Regions from separate parts of the Shewanella sp. 38A_GOM-205m genome, predicted to be linked through region 1. Evidence: predicted binding sites of a transcription regulator. Region 1 holds the regulator's gene; each other region holds the start of a gene.
What was found. The regulator LexA, encoded in region 1, represses DNA repair genes until DNA is damaged. The targets are predictions, from matches to a motif close to TACTGTATNNNNATACAGTA.

Region 1 (5,091 bases):
CAAAGGCGGGCACCCACCAGGAGTGGATCACATCATCTGAGGTCATCAGGAATCGGACTTTGCGATTGATGGGCAATACCAAAGGCTTGTCGACTTCAAGTAAGTAGTGCTCGCCCTTGGCTTCCTGGCCTTCTATCTGGGATCTCGGCGTTGCCAATATGCTGAAGAAGTCGATGTCTTCGCCGAAATAGCTGTAGTGCCATTTCCATTGCGAGCCGGTGATCTTGACCGTCAGGTCGGCATCACTGGGATCTTCCATGGCAATCAGCGTTTTGGTTGCGGGGATTGCCATCAGGATCAGGATTAAAAAGGGGATAAGCGTCCAGGCAATTTCTACCTTGGTACTTTCATGGAATTGGGACGCGACTGCCCCTTTGGACTTCCTATGGTTGATCATGGCGTAGATCATCACGCCGAATACGACCAAACCTATGGCGCAACAGATATAAAGAATGATCATGTGCAGGTGATACACCTTGCCACTGATCTCAGTTACCCCTTGAGTCATATTCAAGGGCATATCTGCCTGAGCGCCTGGAGACAACAAGCTGACGCACAACAAGGTCAGCAAAACACACAGCCATTGCTTCACAAGACATCTCCTCTGTCAATTGCATTCGCAACTACAAAGAAGAGTCACACAGTAAGTCTTTGCTCTATGCAAACTCTTCAGTTCCCAAAAAAGCAACGATGACTTCAAAGTGCGGCGGCGGTTTCACTTAGCTCTAGGTATACAGGTGGTGACCACTGTTGCACTTACCGCTGAATATACTCAGCATTTCCGGCGACGGCACCACTCGTTATGAACCGAAATGGGGCGGTCAACCTACGACGAATTGCATGGAGATAACACAATCGTTGTTCTTACATTACTTGTAGATTAAATATTGATCAAGATCACGATGTTTTCTAACTATATGAAAAAAAAGCGTCTGTTAATCCAGAGGTGAATTCTGTGTGAGTAGCATAGCTGCGCGGTTTGCCGCCGATTGACAGGGGAAGGCATTGCACCAAAAAGGCACAGAAAAAAGGCCATCCCAGGGATGGCCTTTAAACACAATCAATGGATGGAGTGGGTAAGTTCGTTGAGGTGGTTATCCACCTCTTTCGCCTGCTGTCCCGTTTCCAACACTATGCCCATGGCTCTGGCGTTACGGGCGACCAGCTGCAATCGGCGGTTATCACGGGCATCCAGGCTGTCTATCCAACTGATCACTGCACTGGAGGTGCCGTTGGTCAGGGCTCTTTCCGTTGCCCACAAGGCTTCTACTTCATCCTTGGTGCGCACCAAGAGTACTCTATCCATTCTGACACCGGCCCTTGCTAAGGTTTCTTTGTAACCTATGCTGGCCGGGGCGTTAATCAAGACTATCCAGCGTCCCTGTTGACTCAATTGCGCCAATTGAGGGCAGAGGCGCAATAATTCCTGACGTCCCTGGCTATGGCTGGCCAAGCTGGAGATACCGGTATGTTGCCAAGGCTGATTGCCGGCAATACCGGTGTCTGTCCACAGGCCTGGGTGTCTTGGGGCGTTGCCAGTCATTATGCTCATAGCCAGTCTCCATTGCGTATTATCCCTACCGCCAGTCCTTCAATGGTCAATGGCTGGAAAGTCAGGTCGACTTTGATTGGGGAGTAAGCCTCGTTCTCGGCATGTAGATAAACCACATTACCTTTCTTTTCAAAGCGTTTCACAGTTACATCGTCTTCAACCCTGGCCACCACGACTTGACCGTTACGGGCTTCCTGTACCTTGTGAACCGCCAGGAGATCACCTTCGAGAATACCTATGTTCTTCATGCTGTCGCCGCGTACCCGTAGCAGAAAGTCGGCATTGGGGTGGAACATGCCAGGGTCGACCTGGTAATACTGCTCAACGTGTTCCTGTGCCAGTATGGGTTCACCGGCGGCAACCTGACCAATCAGGGGCAAGCCTGTTTCTGACTCCGCTTGTTCATCATGAGGCAGGCGAATACCACGAGAGGTGCCTGGCATGATCTCAATACAGCCTTTCTTGGCCAATGCCTTGAGGTGTTCCTCGGCGGCATTGGCGCTCTTGAAGCCCAGCCGGGTGGCAATTTCGGCCCGGGTTGGCGGCATGCCGGTGTCGGCTATATTGCGTTTAATCAGTTCCAGAATCTGTGCCTGGCGCGGTGTCAGTGGTCTCATGGTGATTCCTGTTTTTTCATACAGTACCTGTCAGTATATACAGTATTTTTGTCAGTGCAAGTATTAACCAAAATTGAAACTTTTAGGGAGCGGATAAGTAAGCCATTCGGTGCTTTGGTTTTAACGGCTTGTCTGATGCAGCATGGGGAGTTCAAGGCATTGGCCAGAGGAACTGCCGGGGCCGGTTCGCACCTTCCCTAGCTAAGGTTCAGGAAATTCTGGTATTCTATTGGGCTATTGATTGTGGCTCAGACACTGAAAAAACATGTCCAAACAAGATTCATTCTGGTTTAAATCTCTTCGCTGGCTCCAAAGCAAGCTGGTGCATACCACTGTGGTGCCTCAGGATCCTTTCGCCGATTTGAACCTGGATCCGGCCAAGCCGATGGCCTATGTAATGAAGACGGAATCTGTCAGTGATATTGCGGCATTGGCGGAAGTCACCCGTAAGTTTGGTTTGCCTTGTCCTTATGAGGCACTCAAGGTTGATGATATTACCGTTCCCCGAGTCGTCTGCCTGGAAGGAGCCAAGCCCCTATTCGGCAAGCGCAAGAGCAACAAGCCATTTCTCAGCTGTTTCACTTCTCTGCTGAACCTGCATCAGGCTAATCCACAACTGGATATTCAATTGGTGCCAGTGAGCCTCTATTGGGGCCGCACTCCGGGTAAGGAAGATGACAGCATGCGTGCCGCCGTATTTGAGCGGGAAAATCCCACTTGGCTGCGCAAGTTTCTGATGATCCTGTTTCTGGGGCGCGACAACTTTGTGCAGTTTTCCAATGCCGTGTCGTTGCGGCTGATGGCCGATGAACATGGGACCGACAAGGCTATTGCCCATAAGTTGTCACGGGTGGCCAGGGTACATTTCCGCCGGCAACGCAAGGTGATGACAGGACCCGTGCTGCCCAACCGTCAGGCTCTGTTCAATGAGTTGCTGCGCTCGGAAACGCTGAAAAAGGCGATTAAAGAAGAGGCCGCTGCCAAGAAGATCCCCGAGGCCAGAGCCAGGGAGATGGCGGAAGAATATCTCGATGAGATTGCCGCCCACTATTCCGACAGCCTGGTGCGTATTGCCGAGCGGATCCTCACCTGGTTGTGGAACAAGCTCTACAAGGGGATCAACATCAAGGGCGCCGAGCAGATACGCCAGCTGCACCACGATGGCCATGAGATAGTTTATGTGCCTTGCCACCGCAGTCATATGGATTACCTGCTGCTCTCCTATATTCTCTATTTTCAGGGTATGGTTCCGCCCCACATAGCCGCCGGTATCAACTTGAACTTCTGGCCCGCCGGGCCCATGTTCCGCCGCGGTGGTGCTTTCTTCATCCGCCGCAGCTTCAACGGTAACAAGCTCTATACCGCTGTGTTCCGCGAGTATCTGGATCAGCTGTTTGCCAAAGGCTATTCGGTTGAATACTTCACCGAAGGTGGTCGCTCCCGTACCGGACGGCTGTTGTCACCCAAGACAGGGATGCTGGCGATGACAGTTAACTCTGTGCTGCGGGGCATTGAACGGCCGGTGACTCTGGTGCCTGTGTACCTGGGCTACGACCATGTCATGGAAGTGGCCACTTACCACAAAGAACTCAGCGGCAAGAAAAAGCAGAAAGAATCTGTTTGGCAGGTGGTTGGCGCCTTGCGTAAGCTGGGCAATTTCGGTCAGGGTTATGTGAACTTTGGTGAGCCTGTGACGCTGCAGAATTTCCTCAGTGAAGCGGCGCCCAACTGGCGCGAAGAAGTGGCGGCCGATCCCGAGCAGAAACCCAGCTGGCTGACCCCGGCGGTTAATACTCTGGCCAATAGGGTGATGACTCATATCAACGATGCCGCCGCTGCCAGCGCCGTGACTCTTACCAGCCTGGTACTCTTGTCATCAGAACAGAATGCGCTGGAGCGAAGCCAGTTGGAACGTCAGTTGGACTTGTATCTGGATCTGCTCAAGGAAGTGCCATATACCCAGTATACTTCTGTTGCTGAGGGCGACGGTAAGCAGTTGCTGCAACAAGGTCTGGAGCTGAATAAGTTCACGGTTCAGGAAGATGAACTGGGCGATATCATCTCAATCGACGAGTCGATCGCGGTAACCATGACTTACTATCGCAACAACATCATTCACCTGTTTATGGTGCCTTCTTTGCTGGCCAGCTGCCTGGTGCGCCTGGAGCAGTGCAGCCGAGCTCAGATGCAGGCGGTGCTTGAGGATTTCTACCCTCTGCTGCAGGCCGAGCTGTTTATGGGTAAGGCCGATGTCAGTGCCTATGCCGATCAGCTGCTGGATCGTTTCATTGCCAAAGGTTTGGTCGCCGAAGAAGCCGATGGTTTCCGGGTACTGGAAGCCGGCATAAACCCGCTGGCGCTGTTGGCCGAAACCATGAGTGAAACCCTGCAGCGCTACGCCATCATCTTTAACTTGCTGGCCGCTCACCCAGGTATTGAGCGTGGCGATTTGGAGCGCGAAAGCCATAAATTGGCCAGTCGTCTGGGCGCGCTGCATGGGATTACGGCCCCCGAGTTTTACGACAAGAAACTCTACGGCATCTTGAGTATCAAGCTCAAAGAGCTGGGGTATCTCACCAAGGAAGATACCCGCCATGATATAGAGCGAACCCGGGATTATGCCAACCAGCTGCTGCGTCCACAGGTCAAGCAAACCATAGTCGACAGCGTCGCCGCCGAACAGGAGGCCTGATGGCCAATCATATGAATGCGGCGCCTGCCAAGGCGTCTTTGCTGGGCGGCGCCATGATCATCGCCGGGACCACGGTCGGTGCCGGGATGTTTTCCCTGCCGGTAGAAGGCGCCGGCATGTGGTTTGGCTATTCTGTGCTTATGCTGCTGGGGGTGTGGTTTTGCATGTTCATGTCCGGGCTGCTGCTGCTGGAAACCAACCTGCATTTTGAACCCGGTGCCAGCTTTGAC
Region 2 (5,091 bases), on a different contig from region 1:
GCAGGTGTTTAACCCTCAGGATCTCATGTTCCGTTTTGGCGGTGATGAGTTTGTTATCCTGCCGGCGCCGCGTACCCGCAGTGCCTTGCTTAAGCTGTGTCAGGAGTTTACCCACAGGCTGGCCAAATTGCAGCAGGAGCGGTTGGGCGGGATCCGCATCTCTATGGGCATTGTGGGGATAGATCCCCGGGTTGAGCCCGGAACCTTGCTCAATCAGGCCGACAACGCACTGTATTTTGTTAAAGGCAATGGTCGCAACCAAGTGGCGTTTTATGGGCAACTGTTGGAAGAAGGCAAGCTCCAGGGGCCACAGATAGAAGATGATATCGAGCTTTTTTAATCACTTGTGCTTAAAATCAGCTTGCTAACCTTAGTTAAAATGATAATGGTTATCTTTTGTAAGTTTGTGAAATTAAAGGTTAATTTGTAATGCGTCCCGCTTTGGGCTAGGCTGGAAACATTGACTTGGATCAAGTTTAATCAAAGCTAAAGGACGAGATAATGAAAGGTCATCCCAAAGTGGTGTCCCAGCTCAACAAGGTGTTGACCTGTGAGCTGACAGCCATCAATCAGTACTTCCTTCATGCCCGCATGTTCAAGAACTGGGGCCTGGAAGGACTCAACCACAAAGCCTACAAGAAATCGATTCAGGATATGAAGCACGCCGACAAGCTTATCGAGCGGGTGTTGTTTCTCGAAGGCCTGCCCAACTTGCAACAGTTGGACAAGTTACGCATAGGTGAACACAGCGAAGAGATGCTGGCCTGTGACAAACAGATGCTGGAAGAGCAACTGACAGTGCTGCGAGATGCCATTGCCCTGTGTGAGACTGAGCGTGATTATGTCAGTCGCGATATCCTCGAGGATCTGCTGGAAGATGAAGAGGAACACCTGGATTGGCTGGAAGCTCAGTTTGAGCTGATAAGCCTGACCGGACTGGCGAACTATCTGCAGTCACAGATTGAGAAAGAATAAGGAGACAGGTATGAAAGGCCATCAGCAAGTCATAGATGTGCTCAACAAGCTGCTGACCGGGGAACTGTCGGCAATGGATCAGTACTTTGTGCATGCTCATATGTATGAAGACTGGGGGCTGAATGAGCTCTATGAGCGGATCAAGCATGAGTCGGACGATGAAAGAGAGCATGCCGCCAAGTTGATTGCACGGATCCTGTTTCTGGAAGGCACTCCGGATGTTGCCAGTCGCGACGCCCTCACCATAGGCAAGAATGTGCAGGAGATGCTGCACAACGACTTGCAATATGAATATAAGGTTGCCGCCAACTTGAGAGAAGCCATCACCCTGTGTGAGCAACTCAAGGACTATCAGAGCCGGGAGTTGTTGGAGCTATTGCTGGAAGAAACCGAAGACGATCACATGTATTGGCTGGAGAAACAGCTGGGCCTTATCGACAAGGTTGGGTTACAGAATTACATCCAGTCCAAGATGTAACGGTATCAAAGCCGTCACGACAGGAGCCGCTATTGCGGCTCTTTTGCTATCTGGTGTTGCATTGAGCCTGAGTTAAATTTGAATGCACTTGAGTTGGGCAATAAGGCACTGAATTGCTTCGGTTTGGTGCAGGGGATTGTTTACATAGAAAATTATATTGTTTCTTGTCATTTAGTATTCAAAATTGTTAACAGATTCTGATACATTGCTGGTTTCCTTAAATAAAAATATAACAAATAGGACTCGCAATGGAGCAGATAAGACGTTCTCTCAGTTTGCAACTTGTATTGGCTATCGTCGGTGCCCTGGCGCTGTTGTTGTCTATAGTGGCCGTCGTGATGGTCAAGAGCAGCAGCGACGATACCCGTGCCCGCATAGATCAGGACATATCGGCGCTGATCACCCTCAAGGCCAATGAAATCGGCAATTACTTCTACGCCAAGGGGCAGATTATTCACTCTGTCTTTGCTAACCCTGCCATCAATAACTGGTTTGCCAAATACCATAGCCGTGGCTCAGATCTCAGCCTCGATCCCGGCTATCAACAGCTGGTGGATTACTTCCACTTTTTCTCCGAGCAGGACAAGGAGATCAAGTCGGTGTTCTTCGGCTCGGCCAATACCTTCGAGTACTTTGATCTCAATGGCCGTTACGATGGCGATCCCGACTACTACACCAACAAACGTCCCTGGTGGCAGGAGGCGATAGACAAAAATGGTTTGTTTGTCGGCGACCCGGCAGTGGATGCCAACGACGGCTCAATCTCGGCCACGGTCAAGACAGTAGTCAAGGATGCCAATGGTCGCCTGATAGGCATAGGCGGTATGGATATTCTCATCGATACCATAGGTAAAAACCTGCTGGCGCCAATCAAATACCGGGGCGAAGGCCAGGCGTTTTTGATGACGGAGCAGGGAAAGCTGGTTTACTTCCCGGGTTTTAATCAAACGTTCCCCGCCGGCTCTGATGCGGCCGTTATTGACAATCTCAGCGGCGACAATCAGGGTTTTAGTGAACTGAAACGTGAAATGCAAACCCGGGATGCCGGTATTGCCGAAGTCACTTATCAGGGAGAGTTGCAGCGGGTGAGCTACATTGCCATTCGCGGTGACTATCCCAAAGTGCGCTGGTATTTGGGGTTCATGTTGCCCAATGAAGTGTTTCAGGCACCGGTGAAGCAAAGCCTTTGGCAAACCAGCCTGGTCTCAGTGGGGATTATTTTACTGGTGGCGTTAACCGTTTTCCTGATGATGTTGCCGTTTCGGCGTAATCTCAATAGCCTGCTGCACACCATGGAAGATATCGCCGAGGGTGAGGGCGACTTGTCACGCCGCATTGAAATCAACCGCGCCGATGAACTTGGGCGTCTCGGCGCGGCATTCAACCGTTTTGCCGCCAAGGTGCAGAGTCTGTTGCTGGAAACCCGTGAACTCAGTGGTCGGGTGGATAATGGGGTTGCCGCCGCGGCTGAAGTGTGTGACAACGCACTGGCCTCTGTCAGCGCCCAGAAACAGGAAATTGCCTCAGTGGCCACAGCCGCTACCGAAATGGCCCACACAAGCCAGGAGATGGCGACCAGCGCCCAACGAGCCGCCGAGTTTGCCGAGACGGCGCTGTTGCAGTCAAGAAACGGCGCAGATGTGGTGCAGCAGGCCAGTCAGGGAATGCACTCACTTTCTACTCAGGTCAACCAAGCCGCCGGGGTTATTCGGGCGCTCAGAAGCAGCTCAGAGGAAATAGGCGAGGTGCTCAGTGTGATCCGCGCCATTGCCGAGCAAACCAATCTGCTGGCACTCAACGCCGCCATTGAAGCGGCCCGCGCCGGCGAGCAGGGAAGGGGCTTTGCGGTTGTGGCCGATGAGGTGCGTACCCTGGCATCCCGCACTCAGGACTCCACGACCAATATTCAGGGCATTATTCAGACTCTGCAGCAACAGGCACAACAAGCCGAACAGGTGATGGAAGCCGGAGTCATGGAGGCCAACCAGGGCCAAAGTCTGACTCTGGAAGTGGAGAGGGCACTGACAGAAATAACTGCGGCAGTGGATGCCATCCAGCTGCAAACCATGGAGATCACTGCGGCTATAGGCCAGCAGGCTGTGGTGGCCGAAGAAGTGGCCTGCAACATTGAAAATGTCCGTGGCCGCTCCGATGAATCCCTGAGCGCCAGCGAAGAGCTGTCACATCAGATGCAGGCATTCCAACAGTTGGCCACGGCTCTGGGGCGTAACATAGGTCAGTTCCGCATCGATTAAGACGAGCTTTAAATCCATTAAGGAGAGCCCTGGCTCTCCTTTTTTGCTCTCGATTGATCTGCTTTTTCGTTATCCTGGCTTGTTAACTGTTTTTTTATACAGTACTCTGTTTGTGTCCGGCTCGACCGAGCCCTTTGAGATCCGGAAAGCAAGCTTGAGAAAGATCATACATATCGACATGGACTGCTATTTTGCCGCGGTGGAGATGCGTGATTTTCCAGAATATCGTGGCCGACCTCTGGCCGTCGGCGGCAGCAGTGACAGACGCGGGGTGATAAGCACCTGCAATTATGAGGCGCGTAAATTCGGCGTTCGTTCTGCCATGGCCTCGGCCTATGCGTTAAAGCTTTGCCCGGATCTGCTGCTGATCCCCGGGCGCATGTCTGTCTATAAGGAAGTCTCGGCAGAGATCCGGGCCATCTTCGCCCGCTATACCTCACTGATTGAACCTCTGTCGCTGGATGAAGCCTACCTGGATGTATCCGATAGCTCGTTATACCAAGGCTCGGCCACCCTAATTGCCGAGGCTATTCGCGCCGATATCCTGGCGGAAACCGGCCTGACGGCTTCGGCAGGTATCGCCCCGGTCAAGTTTCTCGCCAAGGTGGCATCGGATCTCAACAAGCCCAACGGCCAGTATGTGGTCACGCCACAGGCACTGCCCGAGTTTGTAAAAAACCTGCCGCTTATCAAGATCCCCGGCGTCGGTAAGGTCACCGCCCAGAAGCTGGCCGATATGGGGCTGCATACCTGCGCGGATGTGCAAAAGGTGCCGCTGACCAAGTTGCAACAGCGGTTTGGAAAGTTTGGTACCTTGCTTTATGAAAGGGCTCAGGGGATAGACGAGCGTGAACTGACCATCAACCGAGAGCGCAAGTCTGTTGGGGTAGAAACCACGCTGGCAGAGGATATTCATACCCTGGCCCAGTGTCGCCAGGTAATGCCACAGTTGGTGCAGGAGTTGGCCCGCCGTCTGGAGCGCGGAGCCAAAGACAGGCAAATTCATAAGCTGGTGGTCAAACTCAAGTTCAGTGACTTTAAACAGACCACTATAGAAACCCGCTCGAGTGAGTTATCTGTGCGCCTGCTGGATGACTTGCTGACCCAGGCATTGCAAAGAGCCAACGGCCGTGGCATCCGTCTGCTGGGGGTGGCTGCCGGGCTGGTCAGCCAAGATGACAGCCACTCACCGGCAGAGGAAGCTTTGCAGCAGTTGGACCTGGCTTTCTAATCCCCAATTGACGGTTTGCACTCAGCGAGGGGATAAACAAGCTCCATTTCTGTTCCATATGGGCTCTCTATAGCAGGTTTTCAGCGTATTCCGACTCACAAGCATAGCTGGCGATACTTTGCCACTGTCGCAGTGTAAGTCTTACTGTATAT
Region 3 (5,091 bases), on a different contig from region 1:
GGTTTTGCTCTTGGTCGCTGAGCGATAGCTGCGCTTGCCAGTTCCGGTCTTAACGCCAGTGCTCTTCTTGGTGCTTGTGCCCTTGGGGGCACCGGCCTTGCCGGCATAAGCGCCACTGCGACGTTTACGTCCTTTGAAGCCTGTACTTTTCACGCCACTCAAGGCCGTAGGCAGTTGTGCCTTGGCCTGCTCAATAAGCTCGCCCAGTTTAGCCGTCAAGGGTTGCATAAAGGCCTGATATTTAAGCTCACGGTGACAAATCGCATCCAGGCTACTTTCCCACAGCGCCGTCATATCCGGCGTGGTGGCCACTTCAGGCAGGCTTTGAATAAGCCCGCTACCGGCCTCGGTAGCCAAAATACTCTTGCCCTGACGTTTCAAAAAGCCGCGTTTAAACAAGAGTTCAATGATCCCGGCGCGGGTCGCTTCTGTGCCCAGACCATCGGTTTCCTTGAGAATTTTGCGGATCTCTGGGTCTTTCACATAGCGGCTTATTCCTGTCATCGCCGCCAGCAGTGTGGCATCGGTAAAATGCTTGGGGGCCTGGGTCATCTTCTCCACTAATTCACCCTTAAGGCAATCCAGTATCTGCCCCTGAGTCAGCTCAGGTAAGCTGGTTTGAATATCTTCCGCTTCATCGTCGGCTTTTTGTTTGCCAAACAATTGCTTCCAACCCTGTTTCAATGGCTGTTTGGCCTTGGCCATGAAGCAACCTCCGACAATGTCGATCACAGCTCGGGTTTCAAGGTACTCATAATTAGGGTAAAACTGCGCCAAATACTGACGGGCAATCTGCAAATACACCTGACGCTCACGCTGTGACAACACACCGAGGTTAGCCGTCTTTTCCGTAGGCACTATCGCGTGATGGGCGTCCACCTTGGCATCATTCCAGGCCTTGGACTTAAGGGCGGGATTGGGCGCTTCACAGCCTTGCAGCAGCTCTGCCGCCCCTTGGGTAATGGCATTCAAGACTGTCGGGGCCAGCTGTAACTGCGCCTTGGGCAGGTGACGACTATCGGAGCGCGGATAGGTTATCAATTTATGCCGTTCGTACAGGGACTGCGCCGTATCCAGCACCTCTTTAGCGCTCATACCGAAGCGTTTGGCGCAATCAATCTGCAGCGCAGACAGACTGTAGAGCAAAGGCGGTGCCTGGTGTCTTTGCTTGCGCTCCAGCTCGTCAACCCGGCCGGGTTGGCCGGTGATCCTGCCGACCACATTCATCGCCAAACCGCGGGAGAGCACCCGCCCCTCCTCATCCATCCAAGGTTGACAGGCCTCACTGGGCTGCCAACGGGCGCTGAAACAGCTCCCCTCTTGGGTGCTAAGATGGGCCAGTACTTCATAAAAAGGTTTGGGCACAAAGGCCACGATTTCCAGATCGCGCCGGACAACCAAACCAAGCACAGGGGTTTGCACCCGACCGACCGACAGCACACCCTGATAGCCCACCTTGCGCCCCTGCAAGGTATAGGCACGGGTCATATTCATGCCGTAGAGCCAATCGGCTCGGCTACGCGCCAGTGCCGAAGTCGACAATGGCACAAACTCGCGGTTGCTGCGCATCTGCCCCAGGGCGCGTTTTACCGCCTGCGGGTTGAGGTCGCTTATCAACAAGCGTTTAACCGCTGCCAACTTATCGCCCTTGACCCCAAGATGGGCAATCACTTCATCCACCAACAACTGCCCTTCCCGGTCAGGATCGCCGGCATTGACCAACTCACTGGCCTGCTTGACCAATTTACGCAAGACACTGAGTTGGCCGCGACTGCTGGCTTTGGGTTTAATCTGCCAATCGGACGGGACAATCGGCAGATGTTCCAACTGCCAGGACTTGTAGGCGGGATCGTAAGCATCCGGCTCAGCTTGCTCCAGCAGATGACCTATACACCAGGAAACACAATCACCGTTGCCAAGCTCGATATAGCCCTCATGTTTGCGATGGGGTTTGGGGAGCACCTCGGCGATGGCACGCCCAAGGCTGGGCTTTTCGGCGATATAGAGGATCATCCACTGCGTCCTTTGACTGTCACTGAACAGTATTACTGGATAAAATTACAGTAATTCTAGCCAAGTCATCTGTCGGCTGCAAACCCTCTGTGGGTAATGGCATGATTAACTAAGCTTGATTGGGCAAAGTTGATAGAACAAGGTGATTGAACAAGGCAACTAAACAATGCAACTAAACACAGCGCAGCTATCTATTTTCCTCCTCAAGCTCCGCCAGGAATTCTTCACTTACCCAGTCAGCCGTTTCGGGAAGGACTTCTTCTGACAACCAGGAAAAAATATCCTTGTACACGGCCCTGGCCGGAAAACCTTGCTGTTCGCGCTTTCCTGTCCAGGTTAAATGGACAGAGACCAGCTCTTTTTGTATTTCGCCGTCAATCACTTTAAACCCGGCCACGCTGTCATTGTCTTGCCGCCTGGCGATGGGATAGAAGTCCTCCCCGGTTTCTTTTTGGTATTCCATTCTCAGCCCGGGTCCGCCGGGTTCATCGATAAACCACCAAGGCATGAGTCCTGCAAATTTATGCGCTCTCAACCAGCAATACTCTATGGGTAACTGCATCTGCTTAATTCCTTATTGGCCCGACGCTCTGCCCCGGGGTAAAAGCAATTCACCTGGATTTACCATAGTGAAATCAATGGGTTATTTAAGTAAAATCATCCACTATTCAATTTGAAGTTAGGAGTATATCCGGATCATGTTGAAGTACATTGAGCAATTTCCCAAATGGATCTCTGATATAAAAGCGGCGCACCCCCCAAGGCTCTGAGATTGGCCCGTATTCAATCTCTATGTTTTGCGCTTTCAGCCGATGAAGCACCAAATCAAGATTGTCCACCTCAATAGAGAGATCTGGCACCGGCGTCCCTGAGCCGCCTTCGGTTGCCAAACTGATTTGAATTTTCATCTCTTCAGCTGAGCCAAGGGTTTTAATCCAGCCATGGTCCATAACCAGCTCAAGACCAAAAATCGATTCATAAAATACTTGGCCTGCGTCCAGGTCGGCAGCGGCCACATTGGCTACGATTCGTTTCACTTTCATCAAGCAAGTCTCCTGAAATCTGCTCAAGCCGGCAACGCCGCCGATACGAAAGAGCGAGTCTGTTTTTTAGCCTAACCATTCGCATGGCACCTGACCTTGCCGATAGCTTTGTTTTAAATAATCCAGAAACTTTGACTCCAAGCCCATGGTCCGAGCTTTCTCAATCAGCTCCAGGTCATCTGCGATATAACAGCATATCTCGTGGCAATTGGTCGCTTCGGACAATGTTATAAACAACGCTTTGCTATCAAATTTGTTATCCAAGCTGTTATCCAAGTGAGCATCAACCTCGCCTACTTGCTGATTTAAATGCACCCAAGCATTATCGAATGCCGCTTCATCCCTTTTATCCAGCAAGGCATCCAGCTCATCAGCGCGCTTTGAAAACAGATTTTCCAGTAACTTGTCCATAGTGTTGAATACAACCTTTCTCAGTATTTCCCTTTCTACCTTGCCGTAATCTATGCCCTATCAGCGGCTGAAATCAACCATGAAAGCCCGGCCGAGACTTTCCAGGCCAATAGCAAGCCCCTATTTTTCCGACAGTCAAAACCAAGTGTCCCACCTGCGGTCCTCCTTCAAAGCATTATTCGAAGATATCTTCACATACCCATGATTTAATTATGGAAATATTCATACCTCCATAAGCTCACTTTTCCATCACTCAGCGTAAATTCAATTGCGAACTATTCTTGTTTGCAATTAAAATGCAACATCTTTCAGGAGGCCAAATAATATGGAAACGTCCCCGCTGTTGTTGCGCTGTAACCAACTGCTTTGGTGTGAGGGATTGGTCTTGCTGGCAATCATGCTGGTATTGGCCAGTTTTGGGCTGGATGCCCGGCTGTTGATCCTGCTGTTGGCACCAGGCTTGGTGCTGTCTTTAGCCTTGGGATACCAACCCGGCAAGAAGACGCTCAGCCTGGTGTTTGCCTGCTGGATCCCTGTCTGGTGCCTCATTTAACCCCTTGAGTTGTTTAGGAGAATGTTATGCCCAAATCCATGGTTCGGATGAGCCTTGTCGCCGCTGCTGTCAGCAGTCAATTGCTGCTGATGGGGGCCGCCATGGCCGAAGAAACCCAGATGGAGCGCATGGTGGTCAGTGCCAACCGTACCCCTACCCAGATAAGCGAGCTCTCCAGCACGGTTTGGTTAATCGATGAAAACAGCATCCGCGAGCAGATAGACAGCGGCAAAGGCGTGAAAGAAATGCTGGCCGCCCTGGTTCCCTCCATGGACGTATCCAGCCAGGGCCGAACCAACTTTGGTCAGAACATGCGCGGCCGCGCCATGGTGGTGCTGATAGACGGCGTATCCATGAACACCTCCAGAGGGATCAGCCGCCAGTTGGACAGCATAGATCCCTTTAACATCGCCCGCATTGAAGTCTTGGCCGGCGCCTCAGCCCTCTATGGCGGTGGAGCTTTGGGCGGCGCTATCAATATAGTGACCAAAAAAGCCGCCGACAGCCAGGATACCTTTGAAGCCGAAGCAGGTTTCAAATCGGGTTTTAACGGCAGTGATGACTTGGATTACCGCGCCGCCTTTGCCGTGGCCGGAGGCAGTGATACCCTCAAGGGACGTTTCAGTGCCGCCTGGCAGAAAAATGGCCAATGGTTCGACGGCAGCGGCAATCAGGTGATGCCGGATATCACCCAAACCGGCATGCAGTACACCCAAGGTTATGATCTGATGGCCAATCTGGACTGGAGCCTACCAAACAATGCCACCCTCAGTGCCATGGTGCAGTTTTACAACAATGAGTCCGATGGCGACCACGGCCTCTATATGGGGGAAAACTTCAGCGGTGTCACCTCAGATGCTTCCCTGCTCGAAAGCCGCAAGGGATTGAATGCCGATCGCAGTCCCAAAACCGATCGTACCTTACTTAACCTCAGCTATACCCAGGCTGATTTTCTCGGCCAAACCTTGTACCTGCAAGGCTTTTATCGCAAGGAAGATCTCGACTTTCACCCCTTCCCTTACGTCAGTGAAACCCTCGGGGTTTACAACTTCTCGGCCTCGTCACAAAACA
Region 4 (5,091 bases), on a different contig from region 1:
CCTGTTCAAGGCCTAAAGCAACTTACCATCCTTTGTAATAAAAAGAAGGGACGCATTGCGCCCCTTCTTTCTTGTATTTACAAGCCACAGCGATAGCTGGAGTAGCGGACTTAGTTTGCCAACGCCTTGAGTTTATAGATTAGGTCCAGCGCCTCTCTTGGGCTGAGTTCATCCGGGTTCAGCCTGCCAAGCAGAAGTTCAAGCTCAGATGGCGGCGTTTCCAGTTGCAGTGTGGCCTGCGCCGGGACATTGGAGTCTTGACCGTGATCGCGACTTTCAAGTTGTTGCAGTTTCAATTTTGCGGCCTTGATCACTGAGGCCGGAACACCGGCCAGTGAAGCAACCTGCAAACCATAGCTCTTGCTGGCGGCCCCCTCCTGCACTGCGTGCATAAAGACTATGCTGTCGCCATGCTCCATGGCATCCAGATGTACATTGGCAACTTGGGGCATCAATTCTGCCAACTGAGTCAGCTCGAAGTAATGGGTGGCAAACAGTGTCATGGCGCCGAGTCGCTGAGCCAGATACTCTGCCGCCGACCAGGCAAGTGACAAGCCGTCATAGGTGGAGGTGCCGCGGCCAATCTCATCCATCAGCACCAGACTCTCTGCGGTCGCATTGTGGAGAATATTGGCCGTTTCTGTCATTTCCACCATAAAGGTGGAGCGGCCCGAGGCCAGATCGTCCGAGGCGCCGATACGGGTGAAGATCCTGTCAACAGGCCCCAGAATCGCCTTATCTGCCGGCACAAAGCTGCCGATATGCGCCATCAGGGTGATCAGTGCCACCTGACGCATGTAAGTGGACTTACCGCCCATATTGGGGCCTGTGACCACCAACATTTTACGCTCAGGGCTAAGAGTTACCGGGTTGGCGATAAAGGGAGCCTGGCTGACTCGCTCAACTACTGGGTGACGCCCGGCTTCAATATGTATGCCCGGCTTATCGCTCAACTCAGGTTGGTTGTAGTTGAGGCTGTCGGCCCGCTCGGCAAAGTTGCTCAGTACATCCAACTCGGCCGCCGCCATGGCAAAGGCCTGCAACTCGCTGAGCTTGGGTAGCAGGAGATCGAACAGCTCGTCCCAAAGCTGTTTTTCCAGTGCCAGCGCCTTGCCCTGACTGGAGAGTACTTTCTCTTCATACTCTTTCAGCTCGGGGATGATATAGCGCTCGGTGTTTTTCAATGTCTGGCGTCTCTGGTAGCTCAGAGGCACCAGTGCCGACTGGCCGCGGGAAACTTCGATATAGTAGCCGTGTACCCGGTTGAAACCGACTTTCAGGGTGGCTATTCCCGTTTGCTCTTTTTCCCTGACTTCCAACTGTTGCAGATAGTCACTGGCGCCTTCACTGAGGCGGCGCCATTCATCCAGTTCGGCATGATAACCATCGCGGATCACGCCGCCATCACGAATGAGTACCGGTGGGTTGTCGACAATGGCCCGCTCCAGCAGAGCGAGTTCTTCAGGGAATTCACTGAGCTGGCGTTTCAAACGGCCAAGCTCGGGGCTTTGCGTGTTTGCCAATAGTTGCTGCAGTTGCGGCAACAGTGCCAGCGCTTGCCGCAGACGGGCAAAGTCTCTCGGGCGGGCGCTTCTCAGAGCCAGGCGCGCCATGATCCGCTCCACATCACCGAGTGCCTTGAGGTCATCATGCAACGGCTCGAACAGACCGCTGGCAATCAACTCCGCCACAGCGGTTTGCCGCAGGCCTATCTGTTGATGATCTCTGAGTGGCTGATGGATCCAGCGCTGCAACATCCTGCTGCCCATGGGGGTCGCGGTTGCATCCAGCACCGAAGCCAAAGTATTGTCCCGGCCACCGGCAAGGTTCACTGTCAGTTCCAGATTCCGCCGGGTGGCGGCATCCAACACTATGCTGTCGCTCTGGTTAAAGCGGGTAATGGCATTGATATGGGGCAGGGCGGTGCGCTGGGTATCTTTCACATACTGCATCAGGCAGCCGGCGGCCTGCAGTGACAGCCTGGCGTCTGTTATGCCAAAACCACGCAGATCTTTGGTGCCAAACTGATCCAGCAACAATCGCATGCTGGTATCCAAGTCAAACTCCCACTCGGGACGACGGCGTTTGCCCTTGATGCCGGCAATCAGGCTTTGTTGGGAAAAGTCTTCGCTGTAGAGCAGCTCGGCAGGTTTGGTGCGTTGCAGCTCGGCCTCCAATGATTCAAGGGTGGCCAGCTCGGCAATCACAAAACGGCCGGAGGCCACATCCAAGGTGGCGTAACCAAAGCCGTTCTTGCCTTCGTAGACGGCGGCCAGTAGGTTATCCTGACGTTCTTGCAGCAGCGCTTCATCGGTGAGGGTTCCGGGAGTCACTATGCGCACGACTTTGCGCTCGACCGGCCCTTTGGACGTGGCCGGGTCACCAATCTGCTCACAGATGGCAACCGACTCACCGAGCTGCACCAGCTTGGCGAGATAACCTTCCACCGCATGATAGGGAATACCCGCCATAGGAATAGGATCGCCGCCACTCTTGCCCCTGGCCGTCAGTGAAATACCCAAGAGCTCGGAGGCCTTTTTGGCATCATCGTAAAACAGCTCGTAAAAGTCCCCCATGCGATAAAACAGCAGCATTTCGGCATGCTGCGCCTTCATCGACAGATACTGGCGCATCATCGGGGTGTGTTTTTCCAAATCCGGGTTATCCATAGGCGTGATCACTGCATTCATGGGAGCTTTCAGATGTTTCCTTGACTGTTTTTCCAAGAGCGGTTGCCCTTTCGACAATGGCGCCAATAGTATCAGTTATTCATCACTGAACCAGTCGTGGGCGGGTAAATTTTATGCTTTCGGTCACAAGTGATTGATCCGCAAGCGGCCTTTAAATAAATTATCACCAGTACTTGATACTGTATGATTGTACAGTATACTAGGTGGCAGATTGGTATTGACGCCAAAGCTCTTAAAAGGAGCGGCAACATAGATTTCAGGCGGCGCATTGCGCCGCAATCAAGAGGGAACAGGAATGAAAATAGATCCAAACAAAGAGAAGGCGCTGAACGCAGTTCTGGGACAGATAGAGAAGCAGTTCGGTAAAGGTTCTATCATGAAGCTGGGTGAAGACAGAACCATGGATGTCGAAACCATCTCTACCGGTTCGCTTTCTCTGGACGTGGCTCTGGGGGCCGGTGGTCTGCCAATGGGCCGTATCGTTGAGATCTATGGTCCTGAATCTTCTGGTAAAACAACCCTGACACTGGAAGTGATTGCCGCGGCGCAGCGTGAAGGCAAAGTGTGTGCCTTTATCGATGCCGAACACGCACTGGATCCTATCTACGCCAAGAAGCTGGGCGTGGATATCGATAACCTCCTGTGTTCTCAGCCAGATACAGGTGAACAGGCGCTGGAAATCTGTGATGCGCTGACTCGCAGTGGCGCCGTCGATGTCATCATTGTTGACTCAGTGGCGGCGCTGACGCCCAAGGCTGAAATCGAAGGTGAAATCGGTGATTCCCACATGGGTCTGGCGGCTCGTATGATGAGCCAGGCAATGCGTAAGCTGGCCGGTAACCTCAAGCAGTCCAACACTCTGCTTATCTTCATCAACCAGATCCGGATGAAGATTGGGGTCATGTTCGGTAACCCTGAAACCACCACTGGTGGTAACGCCCTTAAGTTCTACGCTTCCGTTCGTCTCGATATCCGCCGTACAGGTGCTATCAAAGAGGGTGACGAGGTTGTTGGTAACGAAACTCGGGTTAAAGTGGTTAAGAACAAGATTGCCGCCCCCTTCAAACAAGCCGATTTCCAAATTCTCTATGGTCAGGGGATCAACCGTACCGGTGAGTTGGTTGACCTGGGCGTAGCCCACAAGCTGGTGGAAAAATCCGGCGCCTGGTACAGCTACAAAGGTGACAAGATAGGTCAAGGCCGCGCCAATGCCGGTAAGTTCCTCAAGGAAAATCCTGAAGTGGCTGCCGAAATCGAAGCGGCACTGCGCGCCAAACTGCTCAGCAAAGCAGAAGCGGCACCTGCCAGCGCCGAGACAGGTGAAGGCAATGTCGATCTGGAAACCGGAGAAGTCTTCTGAGCCAGTCGGTAATGGATGTTGCGGTCGTGCTATTGGCGCGCCGCGACTATGGCCGCGAGCAACTCAAGAGCCGCTTGCTGGACAAGGGCTTTGAGTCGCCCGAAGTTGAACAGACTTTGGATGGTCTGGAAGCCAAAGGTTTTATCGATGATCAGCGTTTCGCTGCAGCCTTGCTGCGCAGCCATATTGCCAAGGCCCACGGCCCGGGGAAAGTGCGTCAAGCACTGATGCAAAAGGGCTTAAATAAACAATGTATTGAGCAGGTTTTGGATGCCAGTGATTGTGACTGGTTTGCCTTGGCCCGCACGCGCGCGCTGAAAAAATTCGGCGATAGTCCCGCAGATGATATGAAAGAAAAAGCTCGTCGAATTCGTCACTTGATGGGGCAGGGCTTTAGTTATGATCAAGTGGCATACGCCCTTGAATATGACCCTTACGACTGACTTTTCCCTCTATCACAATTGCCCCTTCCACAACTAAGCGCCATTCCCAAAGCGTCCAAACCTGACCTTGTTTTATAAACGTCAGCATTCACTTCCCTTGGGGTGCAGTCGTTGTTTGCACGCCAAAGTAACACTCAGCTGTTAACACTCCGTTCTGGCGCTATTAGCTGACGTTCTCAGTCCCGTGAAAACTTGCCATAGCCTTCAAGGCTCCATCCCCTGAGTGATTCCGCGCCTATGGCAAATGGTATGTGCTGACTCAGGTTATTGGGTTTCGGCTTATGCCGCTAACGCTCTCTGTACCTTGGCTGTATCAGGCGTCATACCCTGCGCAATCTAATTGGTATTCTGGCGCTGCATGCTTATAATGCTTGGCAAAAGAGCGCTTGAGTGGCCGGGCGATGCACGCCTTTAGACCACTTTTTATACATTATTCAGGCTTAAGCAACTCAGGACGATTTATGTACCAAACCACAGCAGCACTCAGAAGTGCTTTCCTGGAGTTTTTCCGCAAGAATGGCCATCAGGTAGTCGACAGCAGTTCACTGGTGCCAGGCAATGACCCCACTTTGTTGTTCACTAACGCCGGGATGAACCA

Region 2: the regulator LexA is predicted to act here: its motif matches at 3,793-3,812, upstream of dinB (DNA polymerase IV).
Region 3: the regulator LexA is predicted to act here: its motif matches at 2,047-2,066, upstream of N512_RS0116940 (DNA topoisomerase III).
Region 4: the regulator LexA is predicted to act here: its motif matches at 2,868-2,887, upstream of recA (recombinase RecA).

The regions. Positions count from the first base shown of each region.
Region 1 covers NZ_JADP01000026.1:45,758-50,848, forward strand. Annotated here, with positions in the region: partial or broken gene coxB (cytochrome c oxidase subunit II) at 1-592, opposite strand, end outside; gene N512_RS23145 (cell division inhibitor SulA) at 1,061-1,552, opposite strand; gene lexA (transcriptional repressor LexA) at 1,549-2,169, opposite strand; gene plsB (glycerol-3-phosphate 1-O-acyltransferase PlsB) at 2,435-4,861, shown strand; gene mtr (tryptophan permease) at 4,861-5,091, shown strand, end outside.
Region 2 covers NZ_JADP01000005.1:47,624-52,714, forward strand. Annotated here, with positions in the region: gene N512_RS0106110 (GGDEF domain-containing protein) at 1-340, shown strand, start outside; gene bfr (bacterioferritin) at 502-975, shown strand; gene bfr (bacterioferritin) at 986-1,453, shown strand; gene N512_RS0106125 (methyl-accepting chemotaxis protein) at 1,702-3,708, shown strand; gene dinB (DNA polymerase IV) at 3,863-4,939, shown strand.
Region 3 covers NZ_JADP01000034.1:38,195-43,285, reverse strand. Annotated here, with positions in the region: gene N512_RS0116940 (DNA topoisomerase III) at 1-2,013, opposite strand, end outside; gene N512_RS0116935 (hypothetical protein) at 2,201-2,575, opposite strand; gene N512_RS0116930 (VOC family protein) at 2,682-3,056, opposite strand; gene N512_RS0116925 (hypothetical protein) at 3,123-3,467, opposite strand; gene N512_RS0116920 (hypothetical protein) at 3,793-4,020, shown strand; gene N512_RS0116915 (TonB-dependent receptor) at 4,047-5,091, shown strand, end outside.
Region 4 covers NZ_KI912439.1:20,756-25,846, forward strand. Annotated here, with positions in the region: gene rpoS (RNA polymerase sigma factor RpoS) at 1-16, shown strand, start outside; gene mutS (DNA mismatch repair protein MutS) at 111-2,669, opposite strand; gene recA (recombinase RecA) at 2,986-4,050, shown strand; gene N512_RS0120540 (regulatory protein RecX) at 4,062-4,493, shown strand; gene alaS (alanine--tRNA ligase) at 4,955-5,091, shown strand, end outside.